3 linked regions of the Shimia isoporae genome follow. The protein of the gene in region 1 interacts with the protein of each later gene in a pairwise test. Links are inferred from orthologs where the notes say so. Each region holds a gene or a part of one and is shown on either strand. Other genes may lie near its edges.

The links.
Region 2: the proteins of aceE (region 1) and nth interact in binary tests that used the Escherichia coli proteins (3 or more experiments, as listed by UniProt). The link is inferred for Shimia isoporae from one-to-one orthologs.
Region 3: the proteins of aceE (region 1) and groL interact in binary tests that used the Escherichia coli proteins (3 or more experiments, as listed by UniProt). The link is inferred for Shimia isoporae from one-to-one orthologs.

The regions. Positions count from the first base shown.
Region 1 is NZ_SMGR01000001.1:2,069,214-2,073,558, forward strand. What follows is about bases 387-3,543. They hold aceE (pyruvate dehydrogenase (acetyl-transferring), homodimeric type), read left to right. Parts: upstream 387-688; coding sequence 689-3,343; downstream 3,344-3,543. Other genes in these bases: BXY66_RS10155 (uracil-xanthine permease family protein), read left to right, coding at 387-499; aceF (dihydrolipoyllysine-residue acetyltransferase), read left to right, coding at 3,368-3,543. In the rest of the region: more of BXY66_RS10155, read left to right, coding at 1-386; more of aceF, read left to right, coding at 3,544-4,345. UniProt on the Escherichia coli protein: Component of the pyruvate dehydrogenase (PDH) complex, that catalyzes the overall conversion of pyruvate to acetyl-CoA and CO(2).
Region 2 is NZ_SMGR01000004.1:233,287-237,400, forward strand. The notes cover bases 417-3,342. They hold nth (endonuclease III), read left to right. Parts: upstream 417-1,520; coding sequence 1,521-2,165; downstream 2,166-3,342. Other genes in these bases: BXY66_RS18015 (sterol desaturase family protein), read left to right, coding at 417-576; BXY66_RS18020 (ion transporter), read left to right, coding at 677-1,453; BXY66_RS18030 (adenosine kinase), read left to right, coding at 2,162-3,148; BXY66_RS18035 (DUF5928 domain-containing protein), read right to left, coding at 3,216-3,342. Outside these bases: more of BXY66_RS18015, read left to right, coding at 1-416; more of BXY66_RS18035, read right to left, coding at 3,343-4,114. UniProt on the Escherichia coli protein: DNA repair enzyme that has both DNA N-glycosylase activity and AP-lyase activity. The DNA N-glycosylase activity releases various damaged pyrimidines from DNA by cleaving the N-glycosidic bond, leaving an AP (apurinic/apyrimidinic) site.
Region 3 is NZ_SMGR01000001.1:182,884-187,035, reverse strand. What follows is about bases 773-3,736. They hold groL (chaperonin GroEL), read right to left. Parts: upstream 3,096-3,736; coding sequence 1,449-3,095; downstream 773-1,448. Other genes in these bases: BXY66_RS00965 (co-chaperone GroES), read right to left, coding at 3,134-3,421; BXY66_RS00975 (tetratricopeptide repeat protein), read right to left, coding at 773-1,178. Outside these bases: more of BXY66_RS00975, read right to left, coding at 1-772; BXY66_RS00960 (hypothetical protein), read right to left, coding at 4,116-4,152.

The DNA of each region.
Region 1 (4,345 bases):
AGCTGGCGCAGGGCGTGACGCGACGGACGCGGAGATCGCCGGCGCAACCTACGCTGACGGCTTGGGCACAGCCATAGCCGGCGTCTTTGGCGGGCTGCCAAACACATCGTTCAGCCAGAACGTCGGCATTGTTGGCATGACCGGCGTGATGAGCCGTCACGTGGTGACGATTGGTGCTCTGGTGCTAGTGGTTTGTGGCCTTATGCCCAAGATCGGCGCTGTGATCGCCTCAATGCCCCTGCCGGTGCTGGGAGGTGGCGTGATCGTCATGTTCGGTATGGTGGCTTCGGCCGGCCTGAACGTTCTGAGCGAAGTGAACATGAACCGTCGCAATATGGTGATCATCGCGATTTCACTGGCTGTTGGACTTGGTCTGAACCTTGTTCCCACAGCCGTGCAATATCTGCCGGGCGTTGTGAAGACGTTGATGACTTCGGCCGTCGCACCAACCGCGCTGTGTGCCATCGTTCTCAATCTGGTGCTTCCGCAAGAAGACTGACGCCAGTAACACTGCAGACAGATTGGGGGCCCTCGGGCCCCCTTTTTCTTGGGCCAAGCACAAAAGGTTAACCTTAACGTAAGGAATTCGCCCTGCGCATGGGTGCCATGCACGGCAAGGGCTACCTATATAGTTTAATATTAAACTATACATCCTCCCAACAAGGATTTCAGTGGAGGAGGCGCCCGAATGGCGAACGAGATTCCAGATATCGACCCGATTGAATCGCAAGAATGGCAGGACGCCATTGAGGATGTCATCGCGCGAGACGGAGCCGACAGAGCCCATTATTTGTTGGACAAAGCGGTACAGCAGGCCCGTGCGGCGGGCGCGACCTTGCCCTTCTCAGCGACCACGCCCTATCAAAATACCATTCCTGCTGACGACCAGGAAGAATTCCCTGGCGATCTGGACATGGAATGGCGCATTCGAACGATAAACCGTTGGAACGCGATGGCTACAGTCGTGCGTCGCAACAAAGAAAGCAGCGAATATGGCGGCCACATCGCCTCCTTCGCGTCCTCCGCTGTCATGTATGATATAGGGTTGAACCATTTCTGGCGCAGCAAGTCTGCGATCCACGGAGGCGACCTCGTTTTCTTCCAAGGCCATGTGATCCCCGGCATCTATGCACGTTCGTTCATGGAGGGACGCATTACCGAGGAGCAGCTTGAAAACTTCCGCTCCGAGGTAGCTGGCAACGGTCTTTCGTCCTACCCGCATCCATGGCTGATGCCTGATTACTGGCAATTCCCAACGGTCTCCATGGGGCTTGGACCGCTGATGGCGATCTACCAAGCGCGGTTCATGAAGTACATGCACAACCGCGGCCTGATCGATATGGCCGATCGCAAAGTATGGTGTTTCCTTGGTGACGGCGAGATGGATGAACCCGAAAGCCGTGGCGCAATTGATCTTGCTGCACGTGAGGGCCTCGACAACCTGATCTTTGTTGTGAACTGCAATTTGCAGCGCCTTGATGGGCCGGTGCGCGGAAACCACAAGATCGTTCAGGAACTTGAAGGCGATTTCCGCGGTGCGGGCTGGAATGTAATCAAACTGCTTTGGGGCAAAGGCTGGGACGCGCTGCTTGAGAAAGACACGTCCGGCAAGCTGCGCCAATTGATGAACGAAACCGTCGACGGCGATTACCAGACATTCAAATCCAAGGATGGCGCCTATATCCGTGAGCATTTCTTCGGAAAATATCCGGAGACTGCAGAATTGGTGAAAGACTGGACGGATGACCAGATCTGGGCGCTGCGCCGCGGCGGTCACGATCCACAAAAGGTTTACACTGCCTTCAAACGAGCATCCGACACCAAGGGTCAACCGACCTGCCTGTTGGTGAAAACGGTCAAGGGCTACGGTATGGGATCGGCCGGTGAAGGGCAGAACACCACCCACCAGCAAAAGAAAATGGCCGAAGACCAACTGCGCGCCTTCCGCGACCGGTTCGAGATTCCCGTCAGTGACGAAGACCTGCCGAAAGCGCCCTTTGTAAAGCTGAACAACGCGCAAAAGGCGTATCTCGCGGATCGACGCAAGGAATTGGGCGGAGAGTTTCCCAAGCGCGAGAGTGTTTCGCCGAAAATGGAAATTCCGGATCTCGAGAAATTCGCGGCCCAACTCAAAGGCACCGGAGAACGCGAAATCTCCACGACCATGGCCTTTGTCCGAATTCTGACGACCCTGCTTCGGGACAAGCAGATCGGCAAAAATGTTGTGCCTATCGTGCCAGATGAAAGCCGTACTTTTGGTATGGAAGGATTGTTCCGGTCGGTGGGCATCTACAATCCCGAGGGACAGAAGTACACGCCCGAGGACGCCGAGCAGATGATGTACTACAAGGAATCGACCAGCGGTCAGGTTCTTCAGGAAGGCATCAATGAAGCTGGTGCAATGGCGGACTGGATCGCGGCGGCGACCGCCTATTCCAACCACGGCGTGCCGATGATCCCCTTCTTCATTTACTACTCCATGTTCGGCTTCCAGCGGATCGGTGATCTGGCATGGGCAGCAGGCGACAGCCGAGCTCGTGGCTTTATGCTTGGCGGCACCGCAGGACGCACAACCCTGAACGGAGAAGGCCTGCAACACGAAGATGGTCACAGCCATATTCTGGCAGGAACTATTCCGAATTGCGTAAGTTACGATCCGACCTTTCAACACGAAGTCGCGGTGATCGTGCAGCACGGCCTGAAGCGGATGTACGAGGATCAGGAAGATGTTTTCTTCTACCTCACATTGATGAACGAAAACTATTCCCATCCGGATATGCCGATGGGTGTGGAAAACGAGATCATCAAAGGTCTGTATCGTTTCCAAGACGTTAAGAAACCGTCCCAAAAGCACGTCACGTTAATGGGGTCCGGCACGATTCTCGTTCAAGCGATGAAGGCAGCGGAGATGCTGGAAGCAGATTTTGGCGTCACGTCAGAAATCTGGTCCGCCACCAGTTTCAACGAGCTGGCACGCGATTGCCAGGACGTCGCGCGTCACAACCGGTTGAACCCGCTTGCAGACCCGAAAGTGTCCTTCGTAGCCGAGCAGTTGAGCAAGGCAAAAGGCCCTGTAATCGCCGCGACCGACTACATGAAAAACTACGCAGAGCAGATCCGTACCTGTGTTCCGAACCGGTACACCGTTTTGGGAACAGACGGATTTGGGCGATCTGACAGCAGGGTGAATTTGCGCCGTTTCTTTGAAGTGGATGCAAATCATATCGCGGCTGCAGCAATGGTGGACCTCTACCGCGAAGGATCCATCACCAAAAAAGAGCTTGAGGCCGCCATGGCCAAATATGACATCGACGGCACCAAGCCGAACCCGCGCCTGGTGTGATTGGGAAATCTGGAGGAATTTGAGATGACTATCGAAGTAAAGGTTCCCGACATCGGAGATTTTGCCGATGTGCCAGTGGTTTCCGTTTTGGTCAGCGTCGGCGATGCCGTGTCTGAAGAAGATCCCTTGATCGAGGTCGAGAGCGACAAGGCCACAATGGAAGTACCATCACCTGCTACCGGCAAGGTGGTTGAAATCAAGGTTTCCGAAGGCGATGCCGTGTCGGAAGGAACCCTGATACTGATGCTGGAAGCCGCGTCAGGCGCAAAGGAAGCGGCTCCAACGGCAAAAACCGAATCCGCGCCTGCACCCGCCAGCGCACCGACGCCCGCCGCCCCTGCTCCGGCCGCAGTGACAGACGCCGGTTTCGGCAAAGCTCATGCCTCTCCGTCTGTTCGCGCTTTTGCCCGGCAACTGGATGTTGATCTGGCCAAGGTCAATGGCTCAGGGCGCAAGGGCCGTATCCTACGCGAAGATGTCACGGCCTTTTTGAAATCAACCACTGCAACAGCGCCTGCATCGGGTGCCTCGCATGGCGGCATGGGCATTCCGCCGATCCCGGCTGTGGACTTCTCCAAATTCGGTCCGGTCGAAGACGTGGAGATGCCGCGGATCAAGAAGATCTCCGGTCCGGCTTTGCACCGTAGTTGGCTCAACATTCCACATGTTACGCACAACGATGAAGCCGACATCACGGACCTCGACAAGTATCGCAAGGAAATGGACACGATGGCCAAAGAAGACGGCTATCGGGTGACGCTTCTGTCCTTTGTTATCAAGGCTTCGGTTTCGGCTCTGAAGCAGCACTGGGAGGTCAACTCGTCGATCCACCCAGACGGCGACAAGCTGATCAAGAAGGACTATTACAACATCGGCTTTGCAGCAGATACGCCCAACGGCCTTGTGGTGCCAGTGATCAAAGATGCGGACCGAAAAGGCATTGTGGAAATATCCAAAGATCTCATGGAATTGTCCGGCAAAGCACGCGCGGGTGAGTTGAAG
Region 2 (4,114 bases), on another replicon or contig:
GTAGCGCTGTTGGTGGCGGATTTCACTTATTACTGGGAACATAGGATCGCCCATCAGGTGCGGCTCCTTTGGACCCAGCATGCAGTGCATCACTCAAGTCGCGACTACAATATCGTGACGGCAGTCCGGTTCGGGCCTCTGGAAAGCGTTTGGTCGCTCATCATGCATGTACCGATGGTGCTGGTCGGTTTCAGTCCGGATGTGGTGCTTGGCTCGATTATTGTGGTGCTTGCCTATCAGACTTGGCTCCACACCGAACTGATCGGCAAATTGGGTCCAGTGGAGTGGATTCTGAATACGCCAAGCCATCATCGTGTTCATCACGGATGTGACGCAAAGTACTTGGACAAGAACTATGCTGGCATCCTCATCATCTGGGACCGCATGTTCGGCAGTTTTCAGGTTGAGGAAGAGCGCCCGCGCTATGGATTGACCACAGATTTCGATAGTCAAAATCCGGTCAAGGTCTGGTTCAGTGAAATACCGGGTCTGGTGCGTGACATTCGGAACGCCAAAGATGGCAAAGAACTGCGGGGGCGTTTGTTTGGCCCTCCCGGGTGGAAGCCGGACGCCTGAGTATTCACAAAATCCTCAGGGGGCGCGTCTTGCGAACAGGCGCGCCCTTTTTATATGAAAGCGCACGGAACAGTGCATGTCGCAGCAACAGGAAAAATTCATGAGCCTACGGGACAAACTAGGGGCGTTCATTGATCGCCCTGCATTTCGCAATGCCATCCTTGGCGTGATCCTGTTCAACGCGATTATTCTGGGACTGGAAACTTCGAAGCCTCTGATGGCTTCCATAGGACCAGTTCTGATTTTTCTCGACACACTGTGTCTCGCAATTTTTGTACTCGAAATCTTAGCCAAGCTTTTTGTGCAGCGCGCGAGGTTTTTCCGTGACGGCTGGAACCTGTTCGATTTTGTGATCGTTGGCATCGCTCTGGTGCCGGCAGCTCAGGGGCTTGCAGTATTGCGTGCGCTGAGAATTCTTCGCCTATTGCGGGTGGTTTCAGTTGCACCCTCTTTGCGACGTGTGATCGAAGGTCTTTTGAACGCGTTGCCCGGCATGGGGTCCGTGTTTCTGTTGATGGCCCTCGTTTTCTACATCGGTGCTGTCATGGCCACGAAGCTGTTTGGAACAGCGTTCCCCGACTGGTTTGGTACGCTGGGCAAGTCCGGCTATTCGCTCTTCCAGATCATGACGTTGGAAAGCTGGTCAATGGGTATCGTGCGCCCGGTCATGGAAGTCTTCCCGTTTGCCTGGATGTTCTTTGTGCCGTTTATCTTGCTGACGACATTCGTCGTTCTGAATCTTGTTGTCGGTCTTGTCGTTAACTCGATGCAAGATGCCCACCATGTCGAAGCGGAAGAAGAGACCGGCAATTATCGTGACGAGGTACTTACGCGCCTCGATAAGATTGAGGGAATGCTCAAAGACCAGAGCAAATAACGGTCCTCGCCTTTGGTCATGGGAACCATTGGTTGCGTGAAGGGGCTGCGCGTGGTTAGAACCTGCCATGGCAAAGCAACTTGATTACCACACGATCCGGGAAATTTTCACCCGGTTTGAGGCAGCAGAAGCCGAACCAAAGGGCGAACTGGACCATGTCAACGTTTACACGTTGGTGGTGGCCGTTGCCTTGTCGGCACAAGCGACGGATGCGGGCGTAAACCGAGCCACCAAAGACCTTTTCAAGGTTGCCGACACGCCGCAGAAGATGCTGGACCTTGGCGAAGAGCAGTTGATCGAGCACATCAAAACGATTGGGCTGTTCAGAAACAAAGCCAAAAACGTGATGAAGCTTTCGAAAATCCTAGTGGACCAATACGGCGGTGAGGTTCCGAACTCCCGTGCGGCCCTCGAAAGTTTACCTGGAGTAGGCCGCAAAACAGCCAACGTTGTATTGAATATGTGGTGGCGCTATCCAGCGCAGGCCGTCGACACCCATATCTATCGGTTTGGAAACCGCTCGGGTGTTTGCCCTGGCAAGGATGTTGTCGCTGTAGAACGCGCGATTGAAGACAACATTCCGGTAGACTTCCAGTTGCACGCGCATCATTGGATGATTTTGCACGGCCGCTATGTATGTAAGGCGCGCAAGCCGATGTGCGGTAACTGCCTAATTCGCGATCTCTGTCAGTTCGAGGACAAGAACCTATGAAACAATATCAGGTTGTCGGTATCGGCAACGCAATCGTCGACGTAATCAGCCAATCTGATGACAGCTTTCTGGATCTGATGGGGATTCAGAAAGGCATCATGCAGCTTGTCGAAAAAGAACGCGGCGAAATGCTCTACGGTGCCATGACCAACCGCACGCAGGCGCCGGGTGGCTCCGTGGCAAACACATTGGCGGGTCTTGGGGCGCTCGGATTGACCACGGCTTTTATCGGTCGGGTACATGATGATGCTCTCGGCCAGTTTTACGCAAATGAAATGCAGGCGGACGGCACGGATTTCGTGAACCCTCCGGTGGCAGGAGGCGATCTCCCGACGTCGCGTTCCATGATTTTCGTCAGCCCGGACGGAGAGCGTTCCATGAACACCTATCTCGGGATTTCCTCCGAGGTTGGGCCTGACGATGTTTCGGACGACGTTGCCGGACAGGCACAACTGCTGTTCCTTGAAGGGTATCTCTATGACAAGCCCAAGGGCAAAGAGGCCTTTGAGCGCGCCGCCAAACTGTGCCGAGATGGGGGTGGTAAGGCCGGCATCGCGCTTTCGGACCCTTTCTGTGTAGAGCGGCACCGAGACGACTTCCGCCGATTGGTCAAGGAACTCGACTTTGTGATCGGCAACGAACATGAGTGGTCTTCACTCTATCAGACTGACCTCAGCTCTGCCCTTGAGCAAGCTGCGCAGGACGCTGGAATGGTGGTTTGCACGCGATCGGGCAAGGACGTCGTATTGCTTTCCGGTGATGAAGAGGCAACCGTTGCCGTGAACGAAATTGTTCCGGTAGATGCGACGGGCGCGGGCGATCAGTTCGCTTGCGGGTTCCTTTATGGCGTTGCGACTGGCCAAAGCTTGGAAGTTTCTGGCCGGATGGGCTGCATTGCTGCTGCAGAGGTGATCAGCCACTACGGCGCGCGCCCCGAGATCGACGTCAAAGAACTTTTCCGCAAGGAAGGTCTATTGGGCTGACCGGAAATCCGGCACCCCCACCTTAAGGGGGTGCCGATTTTCTTCTGGGGCTGACGGATCTGACGGATCAGTCAGCGAACAGGTAATCCGTCCGTGCGATCCGTTCGGCCACGTCTTCAGGCACGTGCAGGAATTGTGCGATGGCGGGTACATAGTCTTCAATCTCGTCCGACTGTCGCATGATGTTCAGGTTTTCGAATTCCGCATCACGGATACGGTCGCTTTCGTTCACAATGTCACGCCGAATAGTCGGAAGCAGTCGCTCGAGCGTGTCTTGTGGGGTCTGCTCCCCTGCAAGACCGATCCGCATGGAGTGTCCAGTCAGATATTCGTCGGTGAATTCGCACTGAATTTCGAGCATTCTGGTGGTCGACCGATCGCCAAAGAAATCCTGCATAAGGTCCATTGCTGATGGGTCAAGGCACACAACCAAACGGTTTGTGTCATAATAATCAAACAGCATCCGCATCAAAGCTCTGCGGTGGCGCGTACGTTTGCCCAATGTCGATTGGATGCCCCCGAGATCGGGGAGGGGTGTGCCTTCTTCGTTGAAAAGATAGGCAATTGTCGGGATGTCGGTTTCCTGACCGATTTTTTCCAGCAAACGCTTGGCTACGTGCCACTTCTTGCACACAAGAAGCATCAATTCGCGATCCCGACCCAAGGAGCTTTCAGTCTCCCAGAAACGGCTCGCAAACCGCTTTCCAACGCGGCCACGCCCGGTGAGGAATTTGAACAGGCTTGGACCTTCTGCCGAGATCTGAAAGTCCACACCCGTTTCGGCATAGAGCGCTCCGAGCCGTTCTTTGAGTTCTATAGCCTCAGGACTGATCTTTCGCGCGAACAGGTAGTCCTGCGTCAGCAACAGATCGTAGTGGTCGTTGTAAAAGGTGAGCGGCATACCATAGTCACTGAACATCAGAAAAGTCAGGGTGCGCGTACGGATTTCTGTTGCGGGCACCAAAT
Region 3 (4,152 bases), 1.9 Mb from region 1 along the record:
AAGTAAGTCAGCTCCAATAGGTCGCGCTGCGCTCGGCTGCCTCCGAGGCGAGCGTGATCCGCCATAACTGGCGTTAGGTGTTGCAGTGCGGCCGTCCAATCCTGCCGTGCGATCGCACCCCAAGCTTGTGCCACAGGGCGAACAAGGTCTGCCGCAAAACCCGACTGCGTTTCGGTCAGGAGCGAAAGGCGCTCTCCATCTCCAGCCATGGCATGGGCCAGCGCGCTGTGTATGTCGGCAAAACTCATGCCCGGATTTGGAAAAAACTGTGATGCGTAATCGCTCAGGTCCCTCCAACGTTCGGGCGCAACTTTGAAACCTGCAATCTCAGAACGATACAGAAGAGCTGCAGCATCGGTCAGAACATTAATTGGCAGCGAAAACGACGTAGTGGGCGCTATCGCTCCGTCGTAAATCGACCATAGCTCCGTTTCATCCTCCTGTTCCAATGCCCACAAAGCGCGATGCCAGCTCAAATGGCCGTGCAACAAAGAGCGCGCATCATAGTCTGAAATCCAGTCGGCAAGGTAGGCGCGGCCAGCTTCCCCAAACCCCTGTTCGTAGAGTGTATGCGCTTTGAAATGCGAGGCATTCGCGTTGGCATTGTTCAAAGCGAGAGAGCCGTCCATCATAGACATTGCTTCGTCGAGCCGTCCCACCTCGCACAGCGCCTGACCGTGAACGCTCATTACCCACCAGTCCTCGCCCAAGGCATCAAACAGTTTTGTGGTGTAAGCAAGTTGTATGCTTTCCCGACCTGGTTCGCCCGACATTCCAATCAAGCCAAAAATATTGGTGCAAATCTGTGCGACCAAGACATCACGTGGATGATTTGCAGTGTGTTCCAGAACCGCGCCTCGGGCTTCGGGCACACGGCCCTGAAGTAAGAGATCGAAAACCGCGAGATGGCTCTGCTCACGTTCTGTCAGCCCCGACGCGCAGGAGAGTGCCGATGCAATTGCCTCCTGGGCGCCGGGCATATCGCCGTCGTACATTCGAGCTCGCGCAAGCCCAACATGGCCGAGGGCAAAATCGGGATCTGCCGCTACAGACGCGGTGAAAGCGTCACTAGCGCCAAAGGTCGCGGCAAGAATGTGATCAAGTCCTTCAACATATGCGTCCCGCGCTTGGGGTAGACTGGTCGTCAGTGTCAGTCCGTATCGATCAGCCAGCATCATCACTTCCCCTTTTTGTCAGTCCGTCCGAACGGTTCTGCTCGCAATTGGACAACGCTAGCACAAAAACTGAAACTCTATGCATGGATATGAATGATCGGCCGCTTCGGGTTCGAACCGGCCATTGCAGTTTGATCTTCAAGCAACTCTCAAACACCACTGACAAAAAAGGGCCGCCCGAAGGCGACCCTCTATCTCTCGGGCTGCGGCTATCGGCAGAATGGCCCAAAGGCCAATCGCCTGTCGCATCACCGTTCGCAAAGCGAACAGTGATTACATCATGCCGCCCATGCCGCCCATGCCGCCCATGTCGGGCATGCCGCCGGCTGCGCCGCCGTCTTTCGCCGGCTTGTCTGCAACCATCGCTTCGGTGGTGATCAGCAGGCCTGCGATGGACGCTGCATCTTCCAGAGCGGTGCGGGTCACTTTGGCAGGGTCAATCACGCCGAAGGAGAACATGTCGCCATATTCTTCGGTCTGCGCGTTGAAGCCGTATGCGCTGTCTGCGGATTCACGGATCTTGCCCGCAACAACCGCACCGTCAACACCGGCGTTTTCTGCGATCTGGCGCAGCGGCGCTTCGATGGCTTTTGCCACGATTGCGATACCTGCGTTCTGGTCAGCGTTTGCGCCTTCCAGACCTGCCAGTGCTTTACCGGCCTGAACCAGAGCAACACCGCCACCGACGATCACGCCTTCCTGCACAGCTGCGCGGGTTGCGTTCAGAGCATCGTCCACACGGTCTTTGCGCTCTTTCACTTCCACTTCGGTCATGCCGCCGACGCGGATCACAGCAACACCGCCTGCCAGTTTGGCAACGCGCTCTTGCAGCTTCTCACGGTCGTAGTCGGAAGAAGTTTCTTCGATCTGGGTGCGGATCTGGGCAACACGTGCTTCGATCTCGGCTTTCTCGCCTGCACCGTCAACGATGGTGGTTTCGTCTTTGGTGATCTCGATTTTCTTGGCGGTGCCGAGCATGTCCATGGTGACATTCTCGAGCTTCATGCCCAGATCTTCGGAGATAACCTGACCACCGGTCAGGATCGCGATGTCCTGCAGCATCGCCTTACGACGGTCGCCGAAGCCAGGTGCTTTAACAGCAGCAATTTTCAGGCCGCCGCGCAGTTTGTTGACAACCAGAGTTGCCAGCGCTTCGCCTTCAACATCTTCTGCAATGATCAGCAGTGGTTTCTGGGACTGGATCACCTGCTCGAGCAGCGGAACCATCGGCTGCAGCGAAGACAGTTTCTTCTCGTGCAGCAGAACCATGCAGTCGTCCAGATCAGCGATCATTTTGTCTGCGTTGGTCACGAAGTACGGCGACAGGTAGCCGCGGTCGAACTGCATGCCTTCAACAACATCGGTCTCGGTTTCCAGACCTTTGTTCTCTTCAACGGTGATCACGCCCTCGTTGCCAACTTTCTGCATCGCGTCTGCGATCTGCTGGCCGATTTCGGCTTCGCCGTTGGCGGAGATGGTGCCAACCTGTGCAACTTCGTCGGAGTCTTTGACTTCGCGTGCGGAAGCAACGATGCCTTCAACAACTTTCGCAGTTGCCAGGTCGATGCCGCGCTTCAGGTCCATCGGGTTCAGGCCAGCTGCAACCTGCTTCAGGCCTTCTTTGACGATGGCTTGTGCCAGAACGGTCGCCGTGGTGGTGCCGTCGCCCGCTTCGTCGTTGGTGCGGGAAGCAACTTCCTTCACCATCTGTGCGCCCATGTTCTCGAACTTGTCTTCCAGCTCGATCTCTTTGGCCACGGATACACCGTCTTTGGTGATGCGCGGTGCGCCAAAGGATTTGTCCAGAACCACGTTACGGCCTTTCGGGCCGAGGGTCACTTTTACGGCGTCTGCCAGAACGTTCACGCCGCGCAGCATTGCGTTGCGGGCATCGGTGTCAAACTTGACGTCTTTTGCCATTTTAAAGGCTCCTAATTTCGTAAATGTCGGTCAGACGATCAGGCAATGATGCCCATGATGTCGGATTCTTTCATGATCAGCAGCTCTTCACCGTCAACGGTGACTTCGGTGCCGGACCACTTGCCGAACAGAACTTTGTCGCCAGCTTTGACGTCCAGTTCTACGCGCTTGCCAGCGTCGTCACGCAGGCCTGCGCCTACGGAAACGATTTCGCCTTCTGCCGGCTTCTCTTTTGCGCTATCGGGGATGATCAGCCCGCCTGCGGTTTTCTCATCGCTTTCAACGCGGCGTACAAGCACGCGATCGTGCAGCGGTGTAAATGCCATCTTCGAGGTTCCTTCACTCAAAGTTTCTCCCACGCCCCGATGCCATTCTGCGGCACCGCTTGGGCGATTAGCACTCACTCGGGTCGAGTGCTAACGGCGAAAGAGGTAGGGGCAGCGGCGGGAGGAGTCAACGGCGGGGGCGAAGTTTTTTAATCTTGTAAGGATATCCTAAAGTCATATCCGAGATAGCTCCGGTGCGCCGACAAAACCACATCGTTGGAAATCGTGTCCAATGCCCAAAGCTCTAGACCTCGATGAAGCTCCGGAAGCAACGCGCCAGCCGTGACGCTGTCGGGCTTAGGAGGCAACCAATGCACCACCGTAGAAGAAATAGAAACTCCGTAGTCCCCGTTTGGACGATACCCGAAGGAAAGTCTCACATCTTGCCCACCAGAGAGGCTGTTGCAGCTATGCCAGCTTCGCGATTTGTTCACCAGTACACACCTGCCGCCGAGCTTATCAGCTTTTTGGAGAAGTGCCGAAGCCAGCGCGCCTCTTTCATGCGCACCCATTGCCTCAGCATCCAAAACAATGGTCGAGGACGTCTTGGTCTGAACGCATCCAGATAGAGAGATCGCAAGAATAGCCCCACAAATCGCCCGAAAATTAAGTCGCACGTTAGAATTCCCTAAAGAAAGATAACGGTCCTGATATTTTGGGACACTTCCGGCGCTCGTCCAACAAATTCCTCCCCTCAAGGGCCGACAACAATAACCCTGTTCGTCCCGGTC